3 regions of the Lactobacillus sp. IBH004 genome follow, and region 2 is predicted to be linked to each of the others. Evidence: predicted binding sites of a transcription regulator. Region 2 holds the regulator's gene; each other region holds the start of a gene.
What was found. Region 2 encodes LexA, which represses DNA repair genes until DNA is damaged. Its sites were predicted from a motif close to CNAACANNTGTTNG; they were not measured.
Positions count from the first base shown of each region.

Region 1 (10,323 bases), 460 kb from region 2:
GATAAAGCAGGACACCGTCACATTTTGCCAGAATATACGTCCCTAAACGAGGTGCTAGTTCATCGTGACATTAAAAAAGTTTATCAAGAACAATTTGGCAAAGCCGTTGAACAATACAATGCCAAACAGAAACGTAAAGATCGCCGGATCACCGATTATTATCGCAAAATCAAAAATAGTAAAAATCAAGCGACCCAACGTGAATTTATTGTTCAAGTTGGCAACCAGAATGATTATTTAAAGCAAGATCGTACTACATCTAAAAATTGGCAAACTGCCAAAAAGATTTTGACCGAATTTGAACATGATTTTGAACAGAATAACCCCAATTTACAGGTTTACAATGCGGTCATTCACATGGACGAGCCGGGCTCACCCCACCTACACCTTAATGTTGTCCCTGTGGCGCATTTAAAGAATGCACAGCGAGGAGTAACCGTTAAGCCGAGTTTTGATAAAGCTTTAATTGAAGAGGGGTTTAAACCTGATCCCAAGGACAGTCGGGCGCTTTTTCGTGAATTTCAACATCAACAAGCCGATCGTCTAACTGAACTAGCACGTAAATTTGGCATTGAACGTGAACAAGGCTTAACCAATCAATTAAAAAACGTCCACGAATACAAGCAGGCTATGCGTGCCGTTAACCAAGCCCAAGCCTTAGCTCTACAACAAAAAAATAAAAATGCTGAATTAGCTATCAAATTAACTGATCAAAAAATCATGAGCCAAGAATTGGATCAGCAAATCAAGGATAAACAACAAAAATCGGCTATTTTGAGCCGTGAGAGCCATTTAAAAGTTGAAAATGGGAAACATACTTAAAGACACTAAAACTGCTCTCAAACGTTAATAATGACGCTGACGTTGATTATTACTTGCCAACTAAATCTTTTGGACTCGTTGACAAAGTTACTGCTCAAATTCGAATAGCTGACTTAATCAAAAAAGCTAAGCTATCCCAAAACTTAGTTCAAATAATCCAACAAAATCAAAAACTAACAGCCTCCAACACACAATTACAATTACAAATTCAAAAATTAACATTAGAAAACCAAACTATTGCTGATAAAAAATCACTTGAAGGCTATAACATCGGCATAAAAAAAGGACGCCATGAAGAAAAACAAAGAGTCCATGTTAAAGCTGGTGAGCCTTATCAAAAAGAAATTAAAAGCTTAAATAAAAAAATTACCGAGCAAGATAACTATGCTGTCGAACTAGTTATGGAACTTAACAAGTTACAAAGCGATAACTTAACTTACCAGTATCAAATCAAGCAATCACAAGAACAGTTAGGTAGCGTCAAAATACCCTATCAAGAAAAAATCGCCACTCTAACTACAGAACTCCAAGACCAAAAACAACAAAATCAAACACAAAAACAGCAATTAGCACAAAAAGACCAAGTCCTCCATATGCAAACCAATACTATCAAACACCAAAAGCACCAAATTAAGCACCTCCAACAATTTGGGCAAACTTTAGTTACTGCAATTGGCGAGTGCAAACCATTACTCAAAAATACTTGGTCTAAAGTGGTAGAGCTTATTGGACAACATTTCCACCAACAACAAGAAACCGACTTAAGTCTCTTTGAACACCACTGGTCTAAAACTGATTTCCAAACCCTTAAACATCACGCTTCGACACCTTCAAAAGCTGAATTATATCAACTATATCTACAACATAACCAAGATATGGATTTAGATCGTTAAAACCACTACTAGCATTCTAGGCTGCTTTCCTGCGTCTACTCACCCTGCACTACTTCTAAATCACTACTGCCATACCCTCCAGTGGGGCATACTACCCCCATAAGCACCTGTAATAAAACCGCAAAGCGGTTAGTTAGGTACTTTTCCCCTAGCATAAAGAGGAAAATAAAAAGTATCTAACTAATTTGCTTTGCAATTGCTGGTTATAACTTTCGGCTTACGCCGACATACATTTAAGTTTAAACGCCCTACACAGTAGTTCTCGCCGTTGTTTTTTCTCGCTTGATGAATGAATCTCGTTCTGGGCAACGCCATTTACTAACCCCAGTCAATAGCTTTTCTTGCTATGTTCTGCTCACTACTGCCGTATGTTCCACTGCTACAAATTCTCCTTACACATGAGTAATTCCAAATTTGCAGTAGTCGTCTGTACCGCCCTGACCTTGTTCGCACTGCTGGTCATCACCGCCACTTGCCCCACTGCCCTCGTTACTGGCTTTCGGAAATAGATTTATTACTTGAGATGGCTCTATTAAACCTGTCCCTTTTTACAACTTTGTCCTGTTGGCTATTTGTGTGCTGTCTTGATAACGGAAAAAGACCTCCGAGCTAATCTTTTTAGCTGAAGTGCTCCATAATAGTTAGACATTAATCTGACTATTAGGAGCACTTTTTTCATGACTAAATATTCAACTGCTTTGAAAATGGAAATTTGCAGTAAATACTTATCCCACCAAACCTCTTTAGCTAAACTAGAACGCGAATACGGCATTGATCATACCGAGATTAGGGCCTGGGCAGAACGTGCCCGCAAACATGGCTTAGCCGCTTTAAAGGTTACTCACACCCGGCAAACTTATTTGCCTGAATTCAAGCTAAATGTGGTACGCTTTTATCATGAACATCACATGGGAGTACTCCAGGTAGCTGCAGTTTTTAATCTTTCGCGGTCAGTAGTAAGACAATGGCTGGCGGCTTATCAGGCTGCAGGCTACTCTGGGCTGCTCCCAAAATCCAAGGGGAGACCACCAACCATGACTAAAAAGAAGCGTCAGAAGAAGCTTAAACCCACTAAGAAGCTAACCGAAGTAGAACAATTGCGTCGTCAGGTCGCTGAGCTAGAGGCACAAAAAGCCGACTTAGAATTGGATAACTTAATCCTAAAAAAAGTGGCTGCCCGATATCCACGCTCACCAACCGGCAAAAACCAGAATAGCCGTGGAGATTCGGGCTGAGCGACCTGAGGTGCCGTTAAAGCTTTTGCTTGCCAAGCTGCACCTTAACCGCAAAACTTATTACGACAACCGCAGTCACCGATTGAACCGATTAGATAAATACGCTGCTGTTAAAGGCGTAATCAAGGAAAACATTTTAAAGCAGCGGTTTAATGAAACCAGACCCTACCACGTCTTACACACGGATATTACCGAATACAAGCTGACTTCAGGCAAAAAGGTTTATATTTCACCGGTCATTGATGAGGCCTCACTGGAAATACTGGCTTGTCAAGTCAGCTATTCGCCTAACATGAGGCTGGTTTATGACATGCTGGCAGAGCTCAAGCAAAAACTGCCTGAAACAGCCCAGCCTATTTTGCATTCAGATCAGGGCTTTCAATACCGCCACAGCGGCTATCAAGCTAAATTAAGGCAAATGAAGATTAAGCAAAGCATGTCGCGCAAGGGCAACTGCCACGATAATGCACCGGGAGAAACCATCTTCAACCTAATGAAACGGGAGAAGCTCAACCGCATTAAGATCAGTTCACTAGCAGAAATGCAGGCAGTACTGCATGATTACGTTTACTGGTTCAACCATATCAGAAGATCAAACAAACTAAAATACACGACTCCGATTAAATATCGGAATCGTGCATTGAGTCTTGCGTAATATTAAAATGTCTAACTTTTTAGTTGCACTTCAAAATTGGAGGATTTATATTTAATTCTTTTATGTACTTTTTCAAACCAGGCTCCATGAAATTCCACATTACATCATTTTTGGTTACAAATGACTGCTCTAAATCATGCTTTCTAAACACCAAATAATTGTCTGAGCTATTTTGAGCTTCAATACCTAAATATTTATTTATTCTTGATCCATACTCATATTTGCTCCCAATAGATACGGGTATAACACATTTATTTGTACCTGCTCTAATCAGACTTACTAAAGAAATTTGATCTACTAATAGGCTAAAACGTGAAAATTTACGATATTTGTCCAAATATTTAATATGAATTCTTAATTTTTCACCTTCCTCAAAAGTTCCCATTTCAATTGGACCTATAAGCTGCTGGTAAGCTGCTAGGCGAGAAATTGCCTGTAAGCCATTTTTGCTTGACAAAGCTGCAAAATATGGAGGAACAAATTGGTAAAAATTACGAACATCACTACACTTCAACAGCTGTTTATCATTTGCTTCTTTGTCTAACATTTCAAATACATGAGAATTTTTAATCCACTTTGCATTCAGATATTTGTCCATTACGCTAGAATCAAGTAAACCAGAAATTGAATTAAATGGGTAACCTAATTCTAGTAGGAAATCTTTTAATTCAGTTGTTATTTTTAGATTCATAGCAGGTTCCTCCATTCAATCCGTATTGTATACCCTTTCATTTTACCAAAATGTGCTTTTTTGCGCTTTTTTATGTTAATTTGCGCCATATTTTGAAGATATATTACAAAACAAAAAAGGATTGAATTTTGCATTCAATCCTTTTATTTACTTTGCAATTGATACAGCACGTTTTTCACGAATAACTGTTATTTTAATATTACCCGGGTAATCAAGTTCTTTTTCAATTTGATTGCGAATGTCGCGTGCTAAAACTGTAATACGATCATCTGAAATCTTGTCAGGTTCAACCATCACGCGGACTTCTCGACCAGCTTGAATAGCGTATGCCTGTTTGACTCCATCATACCTATTTGCTATTTGCTCGAGGTCGGTAAGTCTTCTAATATAATTTTCCAAACTTTCGCTTCTAGCACCAGGTCTTGCAGAAGAAATGGTATCCGCTGCAACTACCAATTCAGCAATAAATGTTAACTTAGGCACATCCCCATGGTGTGCTGCAATTGCATTAACAACCACATCCGGCTCATGATACTTCCTTGTCAGTTCTACACCAATTTCTACGTGTGAACCTTCAATGTCATGGTCGACTGCTTTTCCAATATCGTGTAATAATCCCGCGCGAACGGCTAATTTTTCATTTAATCCAAGCTCTGCAGCCATTGTACCAGCTAATTTTGCAACTTCAATTGAATGACCCAAAACATTTTGACCATAAGATGTCCGGTATTTGAGTCTACCCAATATTTTAACCAGTTCTGGATTCATTTTATGAATTCCCAGCTCCATTAGAGCGCTTTCTCCAGCTTCGTAAATATCATCGTTTACTTCTTTACGAGCTTTATCAACTGTTTCCTCTATTCGAGCCGGATGAATGCGTCCATCCTTAATCAAACGTTCCATTGCCCTTTTCGCAATTTCACGCCTGATGGCATCAAAACCACTTAAAGTTACAACTTTTGGAGTGTCATCAATTATAAGATCAACTCCAGTAAGAGCTTCAAAAGATCTGATATTACGTCCTTCACGACCAATAATTCGACCCTTCATTTCCTCATTAGGCAAATCAACTACAGATACTGTTGTTTCAGCTACTGTATCTGCCGAGCTACTTTGAATTGCATCAATAATTATTTTGCGCGCATAATGGTCAGCTTTAGCTTTTACTTCTTGATTACTATTACTAATCAACTCTGCCCGTTCTTTAACTAATTCATCTGCTAATTGATCTAAAACAAGCTTTTTTGCCTGCTCTTTGTTTAAATGGGCCACTTCGTATAGCTTCTGCGTAGTCTGTTCAACTAGTTCATCAGCTTTTTGCAATTTAGCAGCTAATTCTGTTTGCTTTTGCTCTAGCTGTTCATCTTTTTTAGTTAAATCATCCTCTTTTTCTTTTAGCAAAGAGTTCTTATGATCAAGAGTATCCTCTCGTTGGGTTAAGCGATTTTGATCGCGTGCAATTTTGTCACGTTTGTCGTTTAATTCATCTTCAACTTTTTGTCGATAGTCTTGAATTTGTTCTTGAGCTTCAAGAATTTTTTCTTTTTTAGTGTTTTGCGCACTCTGTTTAATAGCATCAGCTGCTTGCTTTTGTGCATTGACTTCAGCTTTAGCAGCGTCAACTCGTGCTTTTGCTTCGGTTAAAATATGGTCGGCATCGTTTTGAGCGTTCTGAGCCCTTTTCTCCCAGATCCTTTTACGAATAGAGTATCCTACAACAACGCCAACAATAATTGAAATTATAGCTATCGCGACGGGAATCAAAAATTTACTTATCATGATTTCTATCGCCTTTTTTATTTTTTTAGATTATTCACACAATATTAATAATAAAGAACGATGGGACTTATGTCAAACGACATGAAAAAACCTTAACCCATTTTCACAGGTCAAGGTTTATTTCCTCGTAATTAGCTTTTGCTGTCTGCTTCTTTTTTAGCAGAAGCTTCCTTTTCTGTATCAGCAGCCTTTTGGGCTCTCTTGGCTTTTATTTTTTCAGGATCTTCTCTTTCAGCAACTGATTCTTCATCAATACCGAAAGCTTGACGTACCTGCTTTTGGACATCGTCATAGACATCAGGGTGATCCTCAAGGTACTTCTTAGCATTTTCTCGGCCCTGACCAATTCGTTCATCGTGATATGAATACCAGGAGCCGGCCTTGGCTATAATGTCTTTGTCGGCCGCCATATCCAACAGTTCACCACTCTGTGAAATACCCTTGCCATACATCATGTCAACTTCAGCAACTTTAAAAGGCGGTGCAACTTTGTTTTTAACTACCTTGATTTTTACACGGTTACCAGTAATTTCTCCACCGGTTTGCTTGATCTTTTCCGCTCTTCTGATTTCCAAACGAATAGTGGCATAAAACTTCAGTGCCCGACCACCAGGAGTAGTTTCAGGATTACCAAACATAATTCCAACTTTTTCACGAATTTGATTGATAAAAATTGCAATAGTTTTGGTCTTATTAATGTTACCCGAAAGCTTACGCAGAGCTTGACTCATTAAACGAGCTTGCAGACCAACATGACTGTCACCCATTTCTCCGTCAATTTCAGCTTGAGGCACAAGTGCTGCAACAGAGTCAACAACTAAAATATCAATTGCACCACTTGTAATCAACGTATCAGCAATTTGTAAACCTTCTTCACCAGTATTTGGCTGAGACAAAATAAGTGAATCAACATCAACACCTAATGCCTCCGCATAAGCCGGATCCATAGCATTTTCGGCATCGATATAAGCGGCTGTACCACCTCTTTTTTGCACTTCAGCTACTGCATGTAATGCAACCGTTGTTTTACCAGAAGATTCTGGTCCGTAAATTTCTACTATTCTACCCCGGGGATAGCCGCCAACTCCCAGAGCTGCATCAAGAGCAAGCGAACCTGAGGGAACGGTCGAGATTTTGGTGTCAGCTTTATCACCCATACGCATAACAGCGCCTTTACCAAAATTCTTTTCAATTTTCTTAAGCGCATTTTCCAGTGCAGCTTGTTTTTCATCCTTGGCCAAGACTCTTGTCCTCCTCTATCAAAATTTCTTTAATTTAGTACGTAATAATTATACTTTGCTTTAGTGTATATTTGCAAGAAAAAAGGCGAACAAATGTTTATTATTTTTATTCACATTATTAAATACGAAAAAAATGCAAAAAACTTTTAATTTATTTTTTAAGGCCTTTGGGTTCCAAAACTTTTTGCAAGAAATTCAAAATCACATCTGCCAAGATTGCCATCAATGCTGTAGGAAGGGCACCAGCTAGTATAATCGCACTGCCATTAGTAGCATTGGTGCCGCGAATAATTATGTCTCCTAAGCCACCTGCTCCAACGAACGAACCAATTGAAGTGATACCAATAGCTATGACCAAAGCGTTTTTCAAGCCGGCTATAATAACAGACATTGAGAGCGGTAATCTCACCATATAAAGTAGTTGCAGCTTTGTCATTCCCATTCCTTTTCCTGAATCAATGACATTTTTATTAACGTTCCTCATACCAGTATATGTATTCTTAATAATTGGCAAAAGTGAATAAAGCGTAACGGTGACAATAACGGTCATAACGCCTAGGCCCAAACCAATCATTACAATAGACAAAAGGGCAAGCGAAGGAATCGTTTGAATAAAATTCGCAATTTCTACAACAAAATCTCCTAAATGTCCATTGCGCGAAATAAAAATTCCAACCGGTATACCAATAATAGCTGCAAATAAAACGCCATAGATTGAAATCAAAAAAGTCCGGTTAAATTGTGCTAATACATAACTACCATTATGGACATAATAATAAATAAATTGCTGCCATAAAGATAAATGAGACATTATTTCTCCCCCCTAAAGTAATTATGTTTTTCTAAAAATTGCCGTGCAACCGTAGCGGGTTCAAGTAGCTTGTCATCTACTTGGAAGTTCATTTTACGTATATCATGAACACTCACATTACCCACTAATCTTGCCAGAATTGCCTTTAATTCAGGATGCTCTCTTAATAAATAGTTATTAATTAGCATGCCACAATTATATGGCGGAAAGAAATGCTTATCATCCTTCAACAGGTGCAAATTGTAGCTATCAATTCGGCCATCAGTAGAATAGCCTAGAATAACATCCATCTTACCGCTTTTCAGTGCAGAATATACTAAGCCGATATTCATTGGGTGTGCTTTAGAAAAGGTTAATCCATAAGCTGTTTGAAAAGCAGGATAACCGACTCCTGGAGCATTTACCCATTCGGATGCTACACCGAAAGAAAATTTATCTTTAACTTTCTTTAAATCAGAAATCTGATACAGATGGTACTTCTTTTGGTCTTTTGCTCTCACCATAAAAGCATAATTATTAGCGAAGCCATATGTATGCAAATAAGTTTGATCCCATCTCTTTTTTACTTCACGTCTGACTGTATCATTTGCCTTTTTGGAATCCTTAATAGCTGGCAATAAAAGATTTGCAGTTAATTCACCACCATCATAAGCAGCAGCTTGAATATCGGCGTCATGACGAATTAGAGCCTGATGCTGCATAGGAGCAGAACCCAAATTATTAACAATTGAAGTTTTGTATGAAGTTTCATGTTCAATCAATTGGGCAACAATATTAGCCATAATTTGTGATTCAGTAGTTGTTAGTGCCGTAATTCTAATATTTTCCTGACTGCCTTGACTATCAGAAAGTCCAGGCAAGCCACAAGCACTAGTAGTTAACATAATAAACAAGGCTGTTATCATCAGGAATATCTTTTTAAAATACTTTTTCATGATGAATACCTCCTTATATTCCTTTTGGTGTTAATTTACGTTCAAGCTTACCCAAGAGATAATCAGTTAGAAGTGCCAATATGATAACAGGAATGGTACCACCAAAAATTAGATCAGTCTGATATAAACTAAGGCCATTAAAGATAAAGTCGCCAAGGCCCCCAGCACCTATATAAGAAGCTAGAGTCGCCCACGCAATAACATAAATAGCAGAAAGTCTTATTCCCGCCATGATTACAGGCATTGCTAAAGGAATATCAACTTTCAAAATTAATTGCAGATTAGTCATACCTAAGCCACGTGCAGAATCAATAGTGTCCGGGTTTACCCCCATCAGACCAACATATGTATTCCGCAAAATGGGCATTAAACTATAGAGAAAAAGTGCAATAATTGCGGGCAGCTTACCAACACCAAAAAATGGAATCATGATCGCAAGCAGAGCCAAAGCTGGTATCGTCTGCAACATACTGGCAATAGCAATCACGACTTTTGCCACGCGCGGAAATTTCATTAATATGATACTTAATGGAACTGCTACAACAATTCCCAAGCCCAGTGAAATAGCTGAAATATATATTTGTTGCCAAGTTTTTACCAATAATTCTGAGCCATGCTGTGCAAAAAAGGCTGACATTTTAGTTCGCCTCTTTTCCCGTATTATTTTGCGTGTGGCCCTTATCGCCCCATATTTTTTGATAAACGACATTAACCAAACTTGCACGAGTAACTATACCGACTAATTTATTATCAGAATCAATTACCGGAATATAACTCTTGTTACGGCTCATAATACGACTAAAGTTATCACGCAAATATTCATCCGGACCAACTGTGCTTACTTTAGTAATCAAGATATCACTAACGCTGCTTGCCTTAGAATAATTTCGTTGCAAATCATCAATTGAAATATAGCCTTTCAGGTGATCGCTGTTATCAACCACTAAAAGGGTATCAACACGGTTTTCCTTCATCATGGTTAAGGCATCAGATAAAGAAGCACCCAAGTCAATCTTAATCGGATTAGTTAGCATCACGTTTTTAACTTTTACGGTTTCATATTTTGCTTCGGACAGGCGCTCTTCACCGATCAAACTTTTAACATAGTCATTTGCAGGATGATGTAAAATTTCCTCAGGCGTTCCTACTTGAATCAACTGCCCATCATGCAAAACAACTACTTTAGTTGCAAGCTTTAATGCCTCATCCATGTCATGAGTGACAAAAACAATTGTTTTGCCTAATCGCACTTGTAAGTTTT
Region 1 covers NZ_CP110217.2:684,127-694,449, reverse strand. Annotated here, with positions in the region: gene LDX54_RS03570 (plasmid recombination protein) at 1-822, shown strand, start outside; gene LDX54_RS03565 (hypothetical protein) at 876-1,715, shown strand; partial or broken gene LDX54_RS03560 (IS3 family transposase) at 2,393-3,605, shown strand; gene LDX54_RS03555 (hypothetical protein) at 3,625-4,296, opposite strand; gene rny (ribonuclease Y) at 4,444-6,075, opposite strand; gene recA (recombinase RecA) at 6,207-7,316, opposite strand; gene LDX54_RS03540 (ABC transporter permease) at 7,468-8,127, opposite strand; gene LDX54_RS03535 (osmoprotectant ABC transporter substrate-binding protein) at 8,127-9,062, opposite strand; gene LDX54_RS03530 (ABC transporter permease) at 9,076-9,699, opposite strand; gene LDX54_RS03525 (ABC transporter ATP-binding protein) at 9,701-10,323, opposite strand, start outside.
Region 1: a site for LexA is predicted at 7,403-7,416, ahead of recA (recombinase RecA). Genes of this name have one in related genera too.

Region 2 (10,323 bases):
CAAAAATTGACATACGTATCCCCAAAACCAAATTAAAAATAATGATACAGATTTACATTTCAGAAAGCAAGAATTTATATTTTTCATTTACTTAAATTTGGCTTTCAAGATCGTCAACTTCTGACATTTTTGCTATACTGGTTCAAGGTGAGAGTAATGGACGAACTTGAAAAAAATGAAATGCTAGGCGATCTATACGCATACTATGGTAGTCTTTTAACCAAGAGTCAACAAGATTATTTTGAAGATTATTATTATAATGACCTATCTTTAGGAGAAATAGCTCTTAACCATCAAGTTTCTCGTCAAGCTGTATACGACAATTTGCGTCGTTGCCGGCGCCTGCTTAAAAAATACGAAGATAAATTGCACATGCAAAGAGATTACAACATGATAGAAGACAAATTGCTTAAAGTTACGACTGCACTTCAGAAAGGGAAGTCAGACCTAGCTTTGCAAATAACTACCGATTTAATAAACCAACTGAGGGGAGAATAATTCTATGGCATTTGAAAATTTAAGTGAGAGAATTCAAAAAGCTTTAAAAAATTTAACCGGTAAAGGGAAAATATCTGAAGAAGATATCAACAGCGCTAGTCGAGAAATCAGACTGGCCTTACTTGAGGCTGACGTTAACTTTAAGGTTGTTAAAGATTTTATCAAAAAGATTAAACAAGAAGCCTTGGGTAAAGAGGTTCAGGAAAGCCTTAATCCCGGTCAGCAGGTTATTAAAATCGTTAATGACGAATTAACCAAGATGATGGGGGAAAGTGCCGTAACCTTAAACAAGTCTAAGCACATTCCCACTATTATCATGATGGTAGGATTGCAAGGTACTGGTAAAACTACCACAGTGGGCAAGTTGGCTAACAGATTAATGCAAAAAGAAAAAGCGCGGCCGCTGTTAATTGCAGGCGACGTTTATCGTCCAGCCGCCATTGACCAGCTTGAGCAAATTGGTGACCAGTTAAAAGTCCCTGTTTATAGTGAAAGAGACGAAAAAGACGTCGCTCAAATTGTCCAAAATGGGTTAAACAAAGCTGATAAAAATAAAAATGACTATGTCATCATTGATACGGCTGGTCGTTTGGAAATTGATGAACCATTAATGGCAGAACTTGAACGAGTCAAAAACGTTGCTCAGCCAGACAACATCTTGCTGGTAGTGGATGCAATGACAGGTCAAGCAGCAACAGATGTTGCCAAAGGCTTTGATAGCCGCTTAGATATTACGGGAGTGATTTTAACCAAACTTGACGGCGATACTCGTGGTGGTGCTGCACTGTCAATCAGAGCGGTTACTGGGAAACCGATTATCTATACCGGACAGGGTGAAAAATTAACTGACTTAGAGCCGTTTTATCCTGACCGGATGGCATCAAGAATCTTGGGCATGGGCGACATGCTGACTTTAATTGAAAAAGCCCAGCAGGATTATGATGCTAAAAAGGCTGAAGAAGTTGCTGAAAAGATGAAGGAAAATACCTTCGATTTCAACGATTTTGTCGATCAGATTGAACAAGTTGAAAAAATGGGTCCTCTTGATCAATTGATGAAGATGATTCCAGGAATGGCTAACAATCCCCAGCTTAAAAATGTTAATTTTGATAAAAAACAAATTGTCTACATAAAAGCGATCATCTCATCTATGACTAAAGAAGAACGAGAAAATCCCGAATTGCTCAATCCAAGTCGCAGAAGGAGAATCGCCGCTGGTTCTGGTCGGCCAATTGTTGAAGTCAACAGAATGATTAAGCAATTTAAACAAGCCCGAGATATGATGAGTAAAATTACCAAGGGTAATTTTAAGGGAATGGATAATTTGCCCGGAATGAATTCACCAATGGGACGAATGGCTATGCGTCACATGGGGAAGAAATTTAAGAAGAATAAGAAAAAACGGATGAAGGTCAAGAGGTATCATTCATAAAAAAAGCACCTGTTAAGTAAAAACACTTTACACCTTTAAAAATACGTGCTATATTATTTAACGTAACTTTTAGGAGGAAATAATTTTATGTCAGTAAAAATTCGTATGCGCCGTATGGGTGCCAAGAGAAAACCATTTTACAGAATTGTTGTAGCTGATTCCAGAATGCCACGTGATGGTCGTTTTATTGAAGAAGTTGGCTATTATAATCCAGTTTCCGTTCCTAAGGAATTGAAATTAGATGAAGATAAAATTTTTGAATGGCTAAAGAAGGGTGCACAACCTTCAGATACTGTACGTTCACTACTTTCAGGTGCAGGCTTAATGAAGAAGCTGCATGATTCAAAGTTCAATAAATAGTGAATCGTTTATTAAAAGTTTGAAGTCAACTGCTTCAAGCTTTTTTCTTTGAGTAGGAGAAACTATGCAATTTTATGATGTTGCGCATATATTGTCTACCCATGGACTAAAAGGAGAGGTAAAAGTTGCTCTGATTACTGATTTTCCTGAAGAACGCTTTGCCTCAAACCAAGAACTAGCTTTAAAGGATAATCCGCAAACCAAATTAACTGTTAAATGCGGTAGACCTTTTAAGCAATTTTGGCTAGTGCAATTTAATGAAATAACTGATATTGATAGCGCTGAAAAATTGCTAGGAAAAACGCTAGTTGTCAGCAAGCAAAATCAACATGACCTGCCTGATGGCGCATATTATTACCGCGATATTTTGGGTTGTGCAGTCATAGATAATCAGTCAGGCAATGATTTAGGTAAAATAACTGGTATTGAGACTCCCGGTGCAAACGATGTCTGGGAAGTTACCGAACAAAATGGTAATGAATATTTAATCCCCTATATTGATGAAGTAGTTAAGAAAATAGATATTGCACATAAAAAGATATTTGTAGAACTTTTGGAAGGATTACGCAATGAAGATTAATGTATTGACTCTTTTTCCTGACATGTTTACCCCGCTCACGACTTCGATGCTTGGGCGTGGGCTAGATGATGGCAAATGGCAGCTCAATTTAGTCAATTTTCGTGATTTTACCTCTGATATTCACCATCACGTTGATGACAGTCCTTATGGTGGGGGTGCTGGTATGGTTTTGCAAATTATGCCGATCAAAAAAGCACTTGATGCACTTAAAAATAAGGGCAAAGTAATCATTACCGCGCCGCAGGGTAAAACTTTTAATCAAAAAATGGCGCAGGATTGGTCTCAAGCAGAAAATCTCACATTTATTTGCGGACATTATGAGGGCTTTGATCAACGCGTTTATGATTTGGCTGATGAAATTGTTTCAATCGGTGATTATGTTTTGACAGGTGGTGAACTGCCAACAATGAGTATGATAGACGCTACAGTCAGGTTAATTCCCGGAATTTTAGGTAATGATGCTTCACCAGTAGAGGAAAGCTTTGCTCATGGGTTACTGGAATATCCCCAATACACTAGACCGGAGAATTTTCAAGGAATGAAAGTTCCTGCGGTTTTAACCTCAGGCAATCACCAAAAAATTGCGCAGTGGCGTCATAAAGAAGCATTGCGTGCAACTTATTTACGCAGACCAGATTTACTTGAGCAACATGCTTTAAGTGCAGAAGAAGAAAAAATGATGGCAGAAATAAAACAAGAAGAAGATCAAACTTGATTTTACCTAGTATTTTTGCTAGTATGATTGAGGTGTAAATTTATTTTGCACTAATAGTTAGGGGTATTCCGCTGACGTAGAAAACGCTAATGAATGCCGCAGAAGGAGAAAATAAAAATGGATCCATTAATTCAAGAATTAACTAAAGAACAATTACGTGATGATATACCTGACTTCCGTGCAGGGGACACAGTTCGTGTTCATGTGCGTGTTGTCGAAGGTTCACATGAACGTATTCAGATGTTTGAAGGCGTAGTTATCAAGCGTAAGGGCACTGGCATTGGTGCCAGTTACACAGTGCGTAAAATGGCATCTGGTGTCGGCGTAGAACGTACTTTTCCTGTAAACGATCCCCGTGTTGCTAAAGTTGAAGTATTGCGTCATGGTCGTGTACGTCGTGCTAAACTTTACTACTTACGTGATCGTCACGGCAAGTCTGCTAGAATTGCAGAAAAGCGTCGTTAATTTACGCTTAAGTGAAAGAGAATCATTTCCAAAAGGGATGATTCTCTTTTTTGTTTATGTTAAAATCTTTAGCAATATATTTTTATTGAGGAGGAGAATTATGAAAGAACCATTTATGTTAAATTTTGATACTGATCCGAGGGCTGTTTTAGAACCAGATCACGAACAAGAAATTAATAACTTTCATTTTCAGCCCAAGTTGCTGTTTGCATTTTTAACTCCTGCTGTGATCAGTGCTTTTTTGGCTCGTTATCCTCATAAAAAGTTGGGTTGCTTTGACTGCTTTGAAGGAGAAACTCCAATTTATGAGGTTGATTTAGACGGACAAAAAATTACTTTTTGTCAGGCAAAGATAGGTGCTGCAGCTGCTGTAGAGCTATTAGATTGGTTAATAAGCTATGGTGTTAAACAAATTTTAGCAATAGGATCAGCAGGCTGCTTAGTTGATTTACCAGAAAACTATTTTCTAGTGCCTACAAAAGCTATTAGAGATGAGGGCACTTCTTTCCACTATATGAAACCAGGAACATATATTGACTTAAAGTCAGAGTTTTTAACTAAGACCAAAAAATTGCTGAAAGAAGAAGGTCTTAAGGTTGAAGAAGTAACTACCTGGACAACTGATGGCTTCTTTAGGGAAACTGTCAAGAAAGTAAAGCAGGCTAAAGAGTTGGGAGCCTCTTGTGTAGAGATGGAATGTGCAGCAATGGCTGCGTGTGCACAATTTAGAGGGGTCGACTTTGCACAAATATTATTTACAGCGGATTCTCTTAAAGACCTAGAAAAACATGATGACAGAGGCTGGGGCAGGGATGCTCATGAGACTGCTATCAATTTGGCAGCAAATATTATTAAGGAAATTTAACCAAGTTTGTGAAAAAATACTGCTGTGGAACCAAAGTGAAACAGCCACACAATTCACAAGCAAATAACATAAAAGCTTTAGAAACAACATTTTGAAGTATATTTTCAATATAAAGTTTGTGAATAGATCTAAAGCATTAGTTGTGGAAAGTCAATTTCTTGCCATCATGACAGTATTTTGAGAAGTTACGCTTGACTATTAACAGGAATTTTGCTAGATAAATATCTAAAAATACTTAAAGTTCAAGCAAATCAAAATAATAGTCAAAATAAGTCTGATAAACCAGTGAGACCAAGTGATTTGTCCGTAAAGAAAAATTCCATTTGCTAGAGCGGTAAGTAAAACTGCTACTAGAAATATACTAGTTAAAAGTGGTTTTTTTAGAAAACTTCCGGCAATAATGCCTAATGCGGACAAAACGTTGATCATGATTAGCCAAATTGGCAAACTAGTAAAAGATAGAAAGCTGGCGCTGATCATGATAACACTATATATAATATTAAATAAAATTGTAAGATATGACATTTTAATACCTCCACAAAAATTTAACCATCTGGGGTCGACCCAACGTCAAGGAAATAATTATGTATTTGAAAGAATTTATTCAAAAGGAAAATACTACACCTGATACCGTTAGACATTATATCTATTTAAAATTATTAAATCCTGGTCGTAAGGGAAAAAACTATTGGTTTACTGAAAACGAAACTGATTCTTTTGAAGCAATTAAAGAGTTCCAAGGCTTAGGCTTTTCACTTCAAGAAATAAAGGACATAAAAAAACTACACGATGAGTCGTGTAGTACTGAAAAGCAGCGTAAACAAAACTTAAAGTTAATTAAGGATAAAATCGCTGTTATAAATGCAAAAATAAACAAATTAAAAATGCAGAAAAAAGTGCTAGAAGAAGTAGGAGAAATTTTGCAAATAAAAAGCATTATTGAAACTCGTAAAAAATAATTTTTATTTATCCCAATAATGCTATAAAGTTCTTTTGTTAAATAATAGTATTACGGTATAGACCAACTACCTTACCTAAAATGTGAACACTTGACAATATAATCGGTGCCATCGTATCATTTTCAGGCTGCAATCGATAGTGACCTTTTTCCTTGTAAAATCGTTTTACAGTTGCTTCATTTTCATCGGTCATAGCCACTACAATTTCTCCGTTGATTGCTGAAGACTGCTTACGGACAATGACATTGTCTCCGTTTAAGATACCAGCGTTGATCATACTTTCACCATGAACTCTCAACATGAAAAGATCTCCGGCATCGTTTGCCAGATCTGGAGGTAAGGGAAAGTAATCTTCTATATCTTCAACAGCCAAAATCGGTTGACCAGCTGTGACATCACCAACTACGGGAATTTCTTTCGGCTGGACGCCAATTGCTTTTTTACCTTCATCTGTTATTTCCAGAGCTCTTGGTTTGGTGGCATCCTTGATCAGTAGACCTTTATTTTCTAGCCTAGATAAATGGCCGTGTACAGTTGAAGTTGAAGATAAATCTACAGCATGACAAATTTCGCGTACAGTAGGAGGGAATCCTCTGTCCTCAACTGTTTCATATATATAGCGTAGAATTTGCAACTGCTTAGTATTTTGTTTAGTTGTCATAATTATCTCCAGTATTATAAACGTTTTCTTATATATTTAATTTTAGCAAAATATTTCGTATAATGCAAACAAACGTTCTAAAAATTTATACTTTTTTTCGTTGCCAAAATAAGGTAGAATTTTTTAATTGAGAGGTGCAAAGATGAGTGAAGATCCCGAAAAAAAATTAATCAATCGTATTAATGAGCTTTATCACAAAAAGAAATCCGTAGGCTTAACTGAAGCTGAAGAGAAAGAACGTAAGGAATTACACCAGGAATTTATCAAAAATTTTAGAGCTGGCTTCAAGCAAGATGTTGAAAATTTAGTCATAATTGACAAGAATGGTAAGGAAATTACGTCTGAGAAAGCAAAGCGAGCTCAAAGAAAAAAAGGTTTAAGAAAAGATTAACTTTGATCTTTAATTTTCCTTATTTTTTAGGTAAGATATAACTATTGGACAAATTGAGGTGATTTTTTATGAATTTAGGATTAGCGATTTTTCTGATTGTGATTGCACTATTATTGGGCCTTGTAGGGGGCTTCTATGGTGCTAGATCATATATGAAAAAATATTTTAAAGATAATCCGCCAATCAGTGAAGATATGATTGTTGCTATGATGTCTCAAATGGGCCAAAAGCCTTCGGCTAAGAAGGTCAACCAAGTGATGAACATGATGAAGCACCAAAAATAACAATTTTACTAGATTGAATTAGTGCGGCGGAGAATAATTTCTCCGCTTTTTTACTGAATTTTAAGGTGAATAATGGGAATATTTTTTAAATTAGGATGGTTCTTTAAAAAAGAGAAAAAGCGTTACCTCATCGGTATTACATTTTTAGCACTTACATCTGTTGTTAACTTAGTACCACCGAGAATTTTAGGCTTAATGGCAGATCAATTGGATAAGGGTCACATTAGCTGGCAAGAATATAGTCTGTTAATTTTAGCTATTATTTTCTCCGCTCTTTTGCTTTATGGCTTTCGCTATTTTTGGCGTAGACAAATATGGGGTGGAGCTGCTGAACTTGAATTGCAATTGAGATCGAAATTATTTGATCACTTTATGGCGATGGATCGTACTTTTTATCAACGTCACAGAACCGGGGACTTAATGGCTCATGCCACAAATGATGTTTCAGCTGTCCAGGAAGTTGCGGGTGAAGGTGTTTTAACTTTGGTGGATTCTCTTATCATGAGTGTATCGACTATGGTTGCAATGATTGCATTTGTTGATTGGCGCCTGACGATTGTTGCTCTTTTGCCATTACCATTTCTAGCTTGGGGAGCTTGGAAATTAGGTGACAGGCTTCACGATGCATTTGACAAATCCCAAGCGGCTTTTTCAAGGCTGAATAATAAAACGCAGGAATCAGTTTCAGGTATTAAAGTTTTAAAAACATTTGGTCAGGGTCAAGAAGATACTGCCGCTTTTGACCAGATGGTTGAAGACACCATTAAAATTAATAAACAAGTTTTTAAATGGGATTCACTGTTTGATCCTTTAGGAACATTGCTTATTGGTTTAACCTATACTATTACCATTATTTATGGTGGTCTTTTGGTTTTCAATAAAGCTCTTACCATTGGTCAACTGGTTTCTTTTATTGCATATATTGGCAATATGGTTTGGCCGATGTTTGCGATTGGTTATCTTTTTAATATCTTAGAGCGTGGTAGTGCCAGTTACGACCGTATAGAAAAGTTGCTGGAAGAAAAATCAGAAATTACTGATAAATTTGCAGATCAAAAGATTTCGGCTAAGGACATAGCAGGGGATCTTGATTATCACGTTAAATTTTTCGCATATCCGGATGAACCAAATGTTCAAGTGCTGAATAATATTAATTTTACTCTAAAAACGGGACAAACTTTGGGACTTGTTGGTAAAGTTGGAGCCGGTAAAACAACTATAATTCAGCTTTTGCTGAGAGAATTTGACAAGTATGATGGCCAGATAACTCTAAATGGGTATGATATTAGAGAAATTCCACTTAATGTTTTATTGCGGCAAATTTCTTATGTACCGCAGGATAATTATTTATTTTCTACTAGTATTCAAAAGAACATTGCATTTTCAAATGCAGATAGTGATAAGGATGCAATTATCACTGCCGCAAAAAAGAGTGATTTACACAATGACATTTTAGAAATGCCGGGTGGCTACAACACCCTGGTTGGTGAAAATGGTGTTTCACTTTCTGGTGGGCAAAAGCAAAGGATGTCGATTGCGAGAGCTTTACTTAAGCACAGTCAAATATTAGTTTTAGATGATGCTCTCTCTGCTGTTGATGCCAGAACAGAAATGGCTATTTTGCATTCTTTAAAGAAAGAAAGACAAGGCAAGACAACTTTAATTGCGACACACAGACTTACTTCTGTCATGAATGCCGATTTAATTTTAGTATTAAAAGACGGCCGCATTGTTGAAAGAGGTACTCACGATCAGTTACTCAAACTAGATGGCTGGTACGCTGATATGTGGCAAAGACAGGAATTAGAAGACAAGGTGGGTGAATAAGATGGATGATGAAAACTCATTTCAATCTGTTTGGTCTCAAGAAATACCAGTAAAAGAACAGCTCAGCATTTTTAAGCGCCTTTTGCGTTTTGTAATGCATTTTAAGAACGAAATGATTATTGCCGGAATTGGAGCGCTTTTAGTAAGTATAATTAATGTTCTGCTGCCATATGGCTTACAGTATTTTTTAGATAACTTTTTGGTAAAAGCAGATGTAACCACTCAAATAATATTATTTGCTGGTTTTCTCTATGCTTTTGGTTCAGTTGTCAAAGGAATTTTACAATTCACATACGAGTACTTCTTTGCCCTAGGTTCTGAAAAATCGCTTGAAGGCTTGCGTGCGGAATTGTATCAAAAATTACATACTCTGGGAATGCGCTACTTTGATCAAACTCCGGCTGGATCGATAGTTTCAAGAGTAACTAATGATACTATGACATTGAGTAATTTTCTTACCGTTTTATCTAGTGTTGTAATGTCGTTTTTCTCAATCATTTCAGCCATGGTGGCAATGTTTTCAACAAATGTGATGGCTGGGCTGATTGTGTTGGCTTTTCTGCCCTTACTCTTGGTAATAATATGGCAATATTCTAAAAGAAGTTCCAAACTTTACCGCAGTTACCGTGAGCGATTGAGTCGCATTAATACTAACCTGAATGAGTCAATCGAAGGAGTTTCGTTAATCCAGCAATTTAAGCAGGAACAACGTATGACTAATCATTTTGAAGATGAAAATACAGCTTTAATGAAAACAAGATTTAATATGATAAATCTTAATTCTCTTTTGCTTTCCCCTTTGACTAGTTTACTGTATTCACTCGCCCTTGCTTTAACTTTAATGTACTTTGGTTTTCCATTAAGGGAAACTTTTGTACCAGCTGGTGTGGTTTACGCATTTTCACAGTACATCTCACAGTTTTTCAATCCAATCGCTAATATGATGGATCAAATGACTTTCTTCCAGGACGGTATCGTTGCGGGCAAAAGAATTTTCCGGATTCTGGATAATACTGACTATGAACCTAAACAAAATGCTGAAAAAGGCCTGACAATAACACAAGGAAAAATTGAATTTAAGCACGTCAGTTTTTCATACGATGGTAAAAACGAAATTTTACATGATATTTCATTCACCGTTAATCCCGGTGAAACTCTCGGTATTGTAGGTCATACTGGCTCAGGCAAAAGTTCAATTATAAACGTGATGATGCGTTTTTATGAATTCTATCAGGGTGAAGTCTTAATTGATGGTGTAGATATTAAAAAGTATCCTAAAGCTGAAT
Region 2 covers NZ_CP110217.2:1,144,565-1,154,887, reverse strand. Annotated here, with positions in the region: gene ylxM (YlxM family DNA-binding protein) at 157-498, shown strand; gene ffh (signal recognition particle protein) at 503-1,930, shown strand; gene rpsP (30S ribosomal protein S16) at 2,018-2,290, shown strand; gene rimM (ribosome maturation factor RimM) at 2,355-2,870, shown strand; gene trmD (tRNA (guanosine(37)-N1)-methyltransferase TrmD) at 2,860-3,585, shown strand; gene rplS (50S ribosomal protein L19) at 3,703-4,050, shown strand; gene LDX54_RS05765 (nucleoside phosphorylase) at 4,148-4,915, shown strand; gene LDX54_RS05760 (hypothetical protein) at 5,141-5,440, opposite strand; gene LDX54_RS05755 (MerR family transcriptional regulator) at 5,500-5,874, shown strand; gene lexA (transcriptional repressor LexA) at 5,912-6,535, opposite strand; gene LDX54_RS05745 (DUF896 domain-containing protein) at 6,678-6,926, shown strand; gene LDX54_RS05740 (YneF family protein) at 6,995-7,210, shown strand; gene LDX54_RS05735 (ABC transporter transmembrane domain-containing protein) at 7,283-9,037, shown strand; gene LDX54_RS05730 (ABC transporter ATP-binding protein) at 9,039-10,323, shown strand, end outside.

Region 3 (10,323 bases), 960 kb from region 2:
TTTCTTCAAAGCTTTAATATCATTTTTTACATCTTTTTTATAAAGTGTAGGATATTTCTTATAATATTTATAATCTTGCAAATAAATCTTATAAATAATAGTGTCAAACCACCCACCATGATCATTTGTAGGTGCTTTTGCTTTCTTTGGCTTTTGTACAGGTTGTGGCTTCAAATCACCCGATGGTTTAGTAGTAGGAACATTTTCCAATTTAATCTGTCTGTTTAACCATTTAATTTCTGCATTAAGATATTTCTTGAAAGTCTTGGCATACTTAGTCTTATAATTTTTAAAATGCTTCAAGATCTTCTTGTAAAGGGCTAATTTTTTAGTCTTATTCGTTAGCTTCTGCCCCTTCTTGACGTTCTTATTGAAATAATTATTTGCTTTTTGGTGGCGTTTTGACCAAGTTTTCTTAGTTTTGTGGATATTGGTCTTTGGTTCGGGATCATTATCTTGGATAGGTTGCGAAATTGGTTCAGCTACAGGGCAAGATATTTCTGATATTAATACGTGGGTATCTTGGATAGGTTGCGAAATTGGTTCAGCTACAGGAGTTTCAGTTTTATCTGTTGCACTTGTGTCTGGATTATTTGTATTAGTGTTGGTATTAGTATTTGTATTTGTTTCGTTAGTTGCAGCCACATCTGCTAAAACAGCTGAAGTTTGACTAATAATTGGCGCTAAAACGGTAATACCCGCAACAGCTGCAACAATAATATTTTTATGTAATTTCACTTTGATTTACTCCTTTAAATTTGATTTCAATATCCTTTATCGCTAGGCTTGTCACAACTTTTTATCAGTTGATAGCTGTTTTTTAATAATTAGTAGCTAATGAACCAGCATTAAACTGATAGTCTCATTTTTGCCATGCTCTACATATTGTCTATTATATTTGCTTGGACTATTTTAGTAAAACTAATATTGCTCTGACCCGTAGCCATTTAATCACCGGGAGGAGTAGACATAGTTGTCAGCTGCTCTTTAGCGGTTTTAACATACCAGACAGCTTCATCTACCTGCGTGACAGTTGCCTTATCAGACCTTAACATAGCAGAAGCGTTTCTTAAGGCACAATCATAGTTAGACATAAGATCATCATAAGCACTATTTTTTGCTAGATTTTTTCCTTCATTAAAAAGTGTGAGCAGCTCCTGTTTGTCAGCTCCTGTCGCAATCTTTTGCCCATTTTCAGCTTGCTCAATCGTATTCAGGGCTTTTAGCCTTAATCCACTGACGTATTTCACAGCGTTAACCTTAATAAAGTTATTGCCATAGATTAGTGCTTGCTTTTTTGCAGGATAAGTTGGCTCTGAATTTGGCACCGGGTTTGGTTGGTTGGCATCAATCACACTGGCGTCACTGTAATTTAAACAATGATAAAACAGTTCCGCCTTATTTTCCTCAGGTACCCAGAGGTACATTAAGCCATCAACTGAAAGATTACTGTATTGCGGCTTTATAATACGTTTACCAATTGTCTTGCCAGCTGTGTCATAAAGTTCAACGCTGTTGTCTGTCACTGGCGTAACGTAAGTATAAACTAAGTCGCGATAATCAATGATAGGCAGATTCCTTTTCAGCTTAACATTGTCCTCATCAACATATTCATCCGGGTAATCATGTAATCTGTATATATAACCCTCGAAGCCATCACTTTCATAAGGAATAACAGTTAAATCAAGTTTAATCTTTTGTCCTTTTTTGAGTTTCCGCTTTGCGGCAGAAAAATTTATTGTTGTAGTATAAGTTTTTTTAGTGACTGTGGCATTTACAGTGCCGTTGTAGCGAGCAATGTGGCCATTAATGTAGCCGACGTTGGCTGCTTTAATGTAACTGTTATGTCCTAAGGAGTAAAAATATTTTCCTTTTATTTTGTGGGCAGGTACGTATTTGGGCTGGAAGTACCTTGCGACATCCTTAAGATAGTAAAAATATTTGGGTGTTTTAGTAGCAGTCTTAGCTTTTCCTTGGTACTTAACTACTGTATTAGTTCTTAGTTTCTTTCCCGTTGTTTTGCCAGTCTTGTTGTAAATCAGTGCATCGTGTTTGATAGTCAATTTACCTTGTGTGATATTGCGCCCATTGACTTTTAAAACATTAGCACTATTAATGTAATAGTTATGCCCCAAGTGGTAAAATTTTTGTCCGTTAATTTTTTTAGTGCCATAGTAGGGATAGCTGGTTCTACTGTCATCATCATAAACTATCATTTCTGTAGTCAAATAGCCCTTGGGATCAGAGCTAAAGCCGTTAGGAATGTTATAGCTATGTGTACCCCGATTTTGCTTCAATTTTATTTTATGGCCTGACGGGTTGTAAACATAATCGCTCTCAAGCAGCGTGACTTTTCCTTTGGTTTTCTGAGCTGCTTCTACTGTTTGGGGGTTAGCGGTATATGGCAAAAATAGAGTGGTGGATAGAGCCAGGGCTGTTAAGCCAATGCCAACTTTCTTGAAAAATTTCATTTTATGACCTCGCAAAAAATTACTTATGTTAATATCATTGTACCCTAAACTGCTGCTTAAAATTGTTTTATTATATAAATTGTTAGAACTTTTGTCTGGTTTACAATATTTTGGCAAGGGTAAACTAATTTTCAAATTAAGCAATAAAAATAGAGCTAATCCACCATAAAAGTGGACTAACTCTATTTTTTAATTTAACTCCATTCGGCAAAGTTTAAAGTACTTAATTGAATTTTGGTTGTGTCAAGTAGCCAAATTGCCTGTTTTACTTGTGCAATTGTTGCTTTTGGAAATTGTAAAACAGAAGAAGCAATCATCAAAGCATTATTATAATTACTTACTGCACTTTGTTGCTCACACTTAACATTCTTGTTATTCTTATTTTCCTCAAATTTTCTTTGCAATTCTTGCTTATCCTTATCTGTTGCTACTTTCTGCTCGCTTTCAGCGTCTTTGGCAGTATTGAGAGGGGTAAGTTTAATTCCACCGGCAAAAGTAACATCACTAGCTTTGACAAAACTGTTAGTATAGCGAATCTTATCTTCTGTCGATTCAATTAGTTTATTGTTTTTGTCAAGCTCTGGTTTTTTAAGATCAGTGCCGTCGTTATTAACGAAATAGCTTCTGTCTGTTCTGTAGGTTAAAAAGTGGTAAAACAATTCTGCTTTCTTTTCACTAGGTACCCATAAGTAATAAAGACCATCAACGGTCAAGGGGCTTTGATTACGATTCCTGTAACTGATGCCTGTTGCAGTGCCGTCAAAATTATAGAATTTAGTATTTGTCGTCGTATTAGGCTTTACATAGGTGAATGTAAGCTCATCGTAACTTGATGTTGGCAAATAGTTTCTTAATTTAATGTAACCTTGACCAACATATTCGTTAGGATAATCGTGCAGGCGATAAATATAGCCTTCAAAGTCTTCTGCCCAAGGTTGAACCGCTAAATCAACTTTAATTTTTTGACCCTTTTTGAGAACGTGCTTAGTAGAATCATTGGTTAAAGTTTGAGTTGTCGTCTTTTTAAGAACAGTAGCATAGGTCACGCCATTGTACATAAGGGGATACCCATCTATACTATCAACGTTATTTGCTCTAATATAACGATTTTTCCCTATTGCATAACAGTCTTTACCATTAACTGTTGCTGTCGGCAAGTAATAAAAAGTTGCCTTTTGCTCAGAAACGTTAAATTTTGCAAAATAATATTTTTGATTAGATTGGGTTTGCTTAACCTGGCCCTGATAGTTAACGACTGATTTAACTGGTAGAGTCTTGCCTTTTAGTTTACCTGTTTTAGTATAGATCGCAGACCTATGATTCAAAACCAGCTTATCGGTCTTAGAGCTTTTACCGTTAACGTTATTAACATCACCGTCATTAATATATTCTCCTTGACCAATTTTATAGTATTTTTGCCCATTAATCATTATTGTGCCGTAATAATCTAAGGAGTCGACATCAAAAGAAGAAACATAGCAGAAACCATTAACGTCTGGTTCAATTACAGAATAATTCCCGTTTTTTCTTGCTTTAAGTCTTTGACCATATTGATTATATACGGGTGCGTCATTGACTAAAGTAATTCTGTTTTTAGCTAGTTTTTGTGCTTTTGGCGCAGCTTGCACTGTTTGAATATGATTTAGACTTGGCAGCAGCGGACTAATTGTCAACACTGTTGCGGCTAAGCCAATACCAATTTTCTTGAAAAATTTCATATCTTCACCTCATAATATCTATTTTCTTTACTTATATCATTGTACTGCAAACTAGTTAATAAATTTATCTCAAACAAGCGTTCGATTATTTTTGCTTGCTAACAAATGCTTGTATAATTAGGTTAGTAAGTGTCTGAAAGTAAATAAAAAGAAGATGACATGATGAAGCAAGAATCCTTATTTGCAAATAATGGACAAAATGAACCTTTGGCTAACCGTGTACGCCCCCAAAACCTAGCTCAGTTTGTAGGACAAGAGCAGCTACTGGGACCGGGAAAAATATTGCGGGAAATCATTGATAATGATCAGGTTTCCTCAATGATTTTTTGGGGACCACCGGGAGTCGGTAAAACGACTTTGGCTGAAATAATTGCCCGGCAGAGTCAAGCGAGCTTTTACAACTTTAGTGCGGTTGACAGCAGCATTACTAAAATCCGCAAAATTATGAAGCAGGCTGAAGCTGAACACGAAGTAGGGCAAAAAACACTGGTATTTGTAGATGAAATCCATCGTTTTAATAAAGCACAACAAGATGCTTTTTTGCCTTACGTTGAACGCGGCAGTATCACGTTAATTGGTGCCACGACCGAAAATCCTTCCTTTGAAGTTAACTCGGCGCTGCTTTCACGCTGCAAGGTTTTTGTCTTAAAACCGCTTGAAGTCAAAGATATTATCAAGCTATTGCAAAATGCTTTGCACAACCCTAACGGTTTTGGCAAGCTAACCGTTAAAATCAGTGAGCAGGAGATTAAAGCCATTGCCAAATTTGCTAACGGTGACGCCAGAACAGCTTTAAACACGCTGGAAATGGCAGTTTTAAACGGCAACAAAAATGGTAATACAATCGCTGTGACCATGGACAATTTGGGACAATTAATCACGCAAAAGTCAGTCTTGTATGATAAAGACGGGGAAGAACACTACAATATTATTTCTGCTTTACATAAATCAATGCGTAATAGCGATGTAGACGCGGCAATCTATTGGTTGTCACGGATGCTTGAAGGGGGAGAAGATCCGCTTTATATTGCACGCAGACTAGTACGCTTTGCCAGTGAAGACATTGGTTTGGCAGATACTAATGCGCTGAACGTAGCGGTCAACGTCTTTCAGGCTTGCCAATTTATTGGAATGCCGGAATGTGATGTACATTTGACGGAAGCTGTGATTTATCTGTCACTTGCGCCGAAATCAAACGCGGTTTATAAGGCTAGATTAGCCGCTGAAGAAGACGTTAAGAAGACAATTGATGAACCAGTGCCGCTGCAGATCCGTAACGCGCCCACTAAGTTGATGAAAGATTTGGGTTATGGCAAAGGTTACCAGCTGGCGCATTATGCTAAAGACAAGTTAACAACAATGAAAACTATGCCACCGAGTTTAGAGGGGCACGAATATTATTTGCCGACCTCGCAAGGTCATGAAGACCGCTTTAAAAAAAGGCTGGAGCAAATTAAAGAATGGCATAAAGAACACGATAATTAGCCTGAAACTTTTTCTAAAGTCTGGTTTCATTAGTTTAATTGCCAAAAGAATATGAAACGACGCTAAAATTGATTAGTTAGATTATAATGTGACACCGCTATTCGAGCATCAACTAAAGAAGGCAAACCACAATTTGAATGGTTTGCCTGTTTGCTATGAATTCGAATTTGTCCTAATTTTGGGATTAACATTAGATGAGCAAGTCACGGCTTTTAAATTTACATAAGTTACAAAAGGTTACTTTAGTTTGATAAAGTTATTAGTTTCACAAATAAGTAGTATTATCAATGTGAAAAGAATAACTAATAGGAGGAAATAAAATGAATATTGCGCAAGCAATCAAAGTAACTTTTTCGAATGTTGCGATTGTCAGTTCAATAACGTCAACAATTTTCATTATTCTATTGGGCTTTTACCTGCGTAAACGCGGTATTTTCACCGAAAAGTTTGGTAAAATATTGTCCAAAATAGTTTTGACAGTTGCGTTACCAGCATTGGCTTTTAACTCATTCATGCAACCAATTAGTAATGAAACTTTATCACAAGGGATGAATGTTTTAATCTGGGGAATTGTAATTTATATCATTTTGATATTCTTGACCCCACTTTCATATGTTAAATACCCTAAAGATAAAAGGGATGTTTTGGCAGTATTAACCACATTTGGTTCAACTACTTTCTTTGGTATTCCAATTGTAGGGGCTGTTTTCGGTCCTAAGGGTATCATGTACAGCTCTATCTTTAACATTGGTTACCGAATCTTTTTATATTCATATGCGTATATCAAGATGTCCGGACTCAAGATGAAGGCCAGCAACTTAAAGAAGATGTTTGTTAACCCAGTCGTAATTGCTACATTCTTGGGTCTGATTTTATGGTTGTGCCAAAATTACGTGCCTCAAGTAGCTGTTAAACAAGCAGTTAACGGTGTAATTAATGCCAATGCCCCAATAGTTCACGTTGCGTTTTACCGTATTGACCAAACCGCAATTTGGCTATATAAACCAATGCAATATTTAGCAAATCTGGCTTCACCTCTTGCTTGGTTATCAATCGGTTCTACTTTAGGTTCAACTTCATTCAAAGAAGCTGCTGCCAACAAGACTTCATGGTACTACAGTTTTAACAAGGTTATATTAGTGCCATTATTGAACTTACTGCTCCTAGTTATTTTATCTGTAACTAATATTTTACCTGTTAGCTACATTGCATTAGGAACAATTATCATCATGATGGCTACACCAACTGCAGCTGTTGCATCATCTTATGCAATCAGTTTTGACCGTGAGCCGGTGTTATCTTCTGATGCATCATTTATTTCAACAATTATGGCGGTTATTGCCATGCCAATATGGATCGCTTTTCTGGGCGTTCTCAGTCAAATTGGTATATTTCATTAATTAGGAGGGAAATTTTAAAATGTTTAAAATAGTAGCCTATGGCGTTCGCGAAAATGAAGTTGATTATTTTAAAAAATTAAATAAATATAATTATGAATTGCAGCTGGAATCCGACATGTTAACTCATGATAATGTTGAAACGGCTAAGGGAGCAGATGCAGTTTTACTCAGAGCCAACTGTGTAGGTGATGCAACCAACTTAGCTAAATTCAATGAGTGGGGCATTAAATATGTTTTCACGAGAACAGTGGGATATAACCATATTGATCTCAAGGCCGCTAAAAAATATGATATGAAAGTTGCCCGCGTTCCGGCTTATTCACCATACGCAGTGGCTGAATTAGCTATGACTTTAGGAATGATGCTCTTTAGACATACCGCCTTAGCTACCACCTTGACTAATAAGGGAAACTTTTCAGTTTCGACTGCCACTTTTTCAGGTGAAGTTCATTCAAGTACAGTAGGTATCATTGGTACTGGTAGAATTGGAGCTACGGAAGCACAACTGTATCATGGCATGGGGACCAATGTTTTGGGCTATGATCCTTATCCGAGTGATTTTGCCAAACAATACGTAAAGTTTGTAAGTCAAGACGAATTACTAGCTCAATCAGACATTGTTTCAATTCACGTACCATATTTCCCAGGGCAAAATGATAATTTGATAGATGAAGCTTTTCTAGGTAAAATGAAGAACAATGCGGTTCTGGTCAATACTGCTAGATCGCAACTGGCTGATTACCCTGCTGTGATTAAGGCAATTAAAGATGGTCAAATTGCCGGCTTTGCAAGCGATGTTCTGCCTGATGAAGCAGAAGTTTTAGGCCATAATTATAATGGCAATATCACTAATGATTTAACCAGACAATTAACAGAATTGTATCCTAAGGTTTTATTAACACCTCATATTGGTTCATATACCAGTCCTGCTTTAACAGACATGATCAACGTCAGTTATGAGAACTTCCACCAGGTATTAGAGACTGGTCATACTGATAATGATGTGAAACTTGACTAAAGTTTATCTAATAAAAAACAAGCTACGACAATAGCTTGTTTTTTTATTTATTCAATTTGTATATTTTAATTGGTCGACCAACCTTTAAATAGTGCACTTTAGTGGAAAGTTTGCCGGTTCTTTCCAGATAGTCCAAATATTTTTTAGTAGTAATGCGTGATAACTTCGACTGTCGTGCTACATCTTGATTGGAAAATTCACCAGCAAGTTGGGAAATAGCAGTTTTAATTTTGGTTAAGGAAAAATCTGAAAGCCCTTTAGGCAACCCAGTCTCATCATTTAAGTTATTCATATCTTGGGTAATAAAAATATGATCAAGTTCACCTTGTGACACCGTGTTGTTTTTTTGCAATACTTCGTTATATTTTAAAAAATGTTCAATTGCCTCTTTAAAACGTTTAAAAGAAAAAGGTTTGAGCAAGTAGTCCAAAACACCATATTTTAAAGCCATATTGATGTTGGTACTGTCTTTGGCGGCAGAAAGCATAATGACATTGGGATGGAGATTATGCTGAATAAATTGTTCCAGTAATTCGGTACCAGAAGTTTTAGGAAGGTAAACATCAAGCAGAATCAGATCAGGGTTGATTTTTTTAGTAATTGCTAGTGCCTTTTTGGCAGTAGCAGTTTGATAAACAGTCAGGTTTTCCGGCTTAATAATTCTCATTAAATATTGTTTGTTAATCGAGCTGACCATCGGGTCATCTTCAACTATTAAAATTGTTAACATTTTATTCCTTTTCGTTTTTTTCCTGCAAAGGCAATTCTATATAAAAATTGCTACCATGAGGTTTACAAGATGAAACTTCAAGATGGCCACTATAGGATTTAATGATTTGCTGCACCAGAATAAGTCCATAGCCGTGATCCTTGCCCTTAGTTGAATACTTCTGTTTAAATAAATGCTTTTTAACTGCGCTCGCAATGCCAGTACCAGTATCAGCAACTTCAATAATTAAGACTGAACTTTCATTATCGAAATTAATTGCCAAGGTGATTTTGCCGCTATCTTTAATTGCTGCAAGCGAATTGTCAATGAGGTTGCCCAGTATTTTAATCAGGTCTAAATTTAATTGCTCAGTTACAATCTTTTGCGGCAAGTTAGAGTCAGGCGTAATTTCCAAGTTGACTCTTTGCTCTTGCGCCTGGTTCATTTTTCCAGTTAAAAAGCCAACAAGCGCAGGGGATTCGAGCTGTTTATTCAGTTGACCAAATTCTTGCTGGTAATTTTGGTTTATTTTTGCAATGAATGAATTAACTTGATCATACTGCTTTAATTCAATCATGCCGTAGATTGCCTGCAATTTATTTAAAAATTCGTGTGATTGTGCCCTTAGTGACTGAATATATTGTTGGCTGCCGGCAAGCTGTTCAGATAACTTCTGGTATTTGGACTGATCCTGCAGTAGAGCTACTTGGCCAAAAATCTGCTTATGGTATACCAGTTGACTAACTGAAACAATATATTCTTTAGCATTGATTAAGACAAGCTCATTTGTTTTAGGTAATTGTTGGTTGTCTGCAAATAATAAATCAATTAGATTTTTATCCAGGGCTTTTCCCACCATTAAGGAAGGGAAAGATTTTTTAGCCAAGTAATTAGCAGTAATTAAAATTTTGTGATTATTTACAACAATAAGCGCTTCATCAATACTGTCATTAATAGCATATAATTCTGTGAGCTTAAATGCAATTTCGTTTGGTTCCATATCAAACAGCGTTTTTTTAATGCGTCTTGATATTAATAAAGCCAGCAGTATGCCAATTATTAATGAAACTAGAGAGCCAATTACAACTGATCTTTGGGCGACTCGAATAACTTTATTAATTGATTTGTCAGTGAGACCAACACAAACTATTCCGATTTGCTGCTTGTGTGCAAAAATCGGGCGGAAAATCCGGTAGCCAGTTCCCAAAACACCCCGACGGTGAGAATAATGCGCCTTACCAGAGCTTGATTTTTGAGCATCAGAAGGCGAACTGAATTTTTTGCCTATATGATTCTCAGAAGGATGGGAATAGCGGACGTAATTATTGTCAAGTACCACAATAAAGTCTACTTTAGTTTCTTTTTTAACTTGTTCGGCATATTTTTGAATCGGGTTATATGTTGTGGGTTTGACTTTTTTTCTTAAAGCAATTTGTACCTGCTCATTATTGGCGACAATTTTAGACACACTATTAATTTCTTCTTTGATGATTTGTTTTTGATTTTGCGCTACTTTGTATGA
Region 3 covers NZ_CP110217.2:184,131-194,453, forward strand. Annotated here, with positions in the region: gene LDX54_RS00865 (hypothetical protein) at 1-738, opposite strand, end outside; gene LDX54_RS00870 (SLAP domain-containing protein) at 948-2,471, opposite strand; gene LDX54_RS00875 (SLAP domain-containing protein) at 2,666-4,189, opposite strand; gene LDX54_RS00880 (replication-associated recombination protein A) at 4,352-5,674, shown strand; gene LDX54_RS00885 (AEC family transporter) at 5,995-7,074, shown strand; gene LDX54_RS00890 (NAD(P)-dependent oxidoreductase) at 7,094-8,092, shown strand; gene LDX54_RS00895 (response regulator) at 8,136-8,822, opposite strand; gene LDX54_RS00900 (sensor histidine kinase) at 8,824-10,323, opposite strand, start outside.
Region 3: a site for LexA is predicted at 4,260-4,273, ahead of LDX54_RS00880 (replication-associated recombination protein A). Genes of this name have one in related genera too.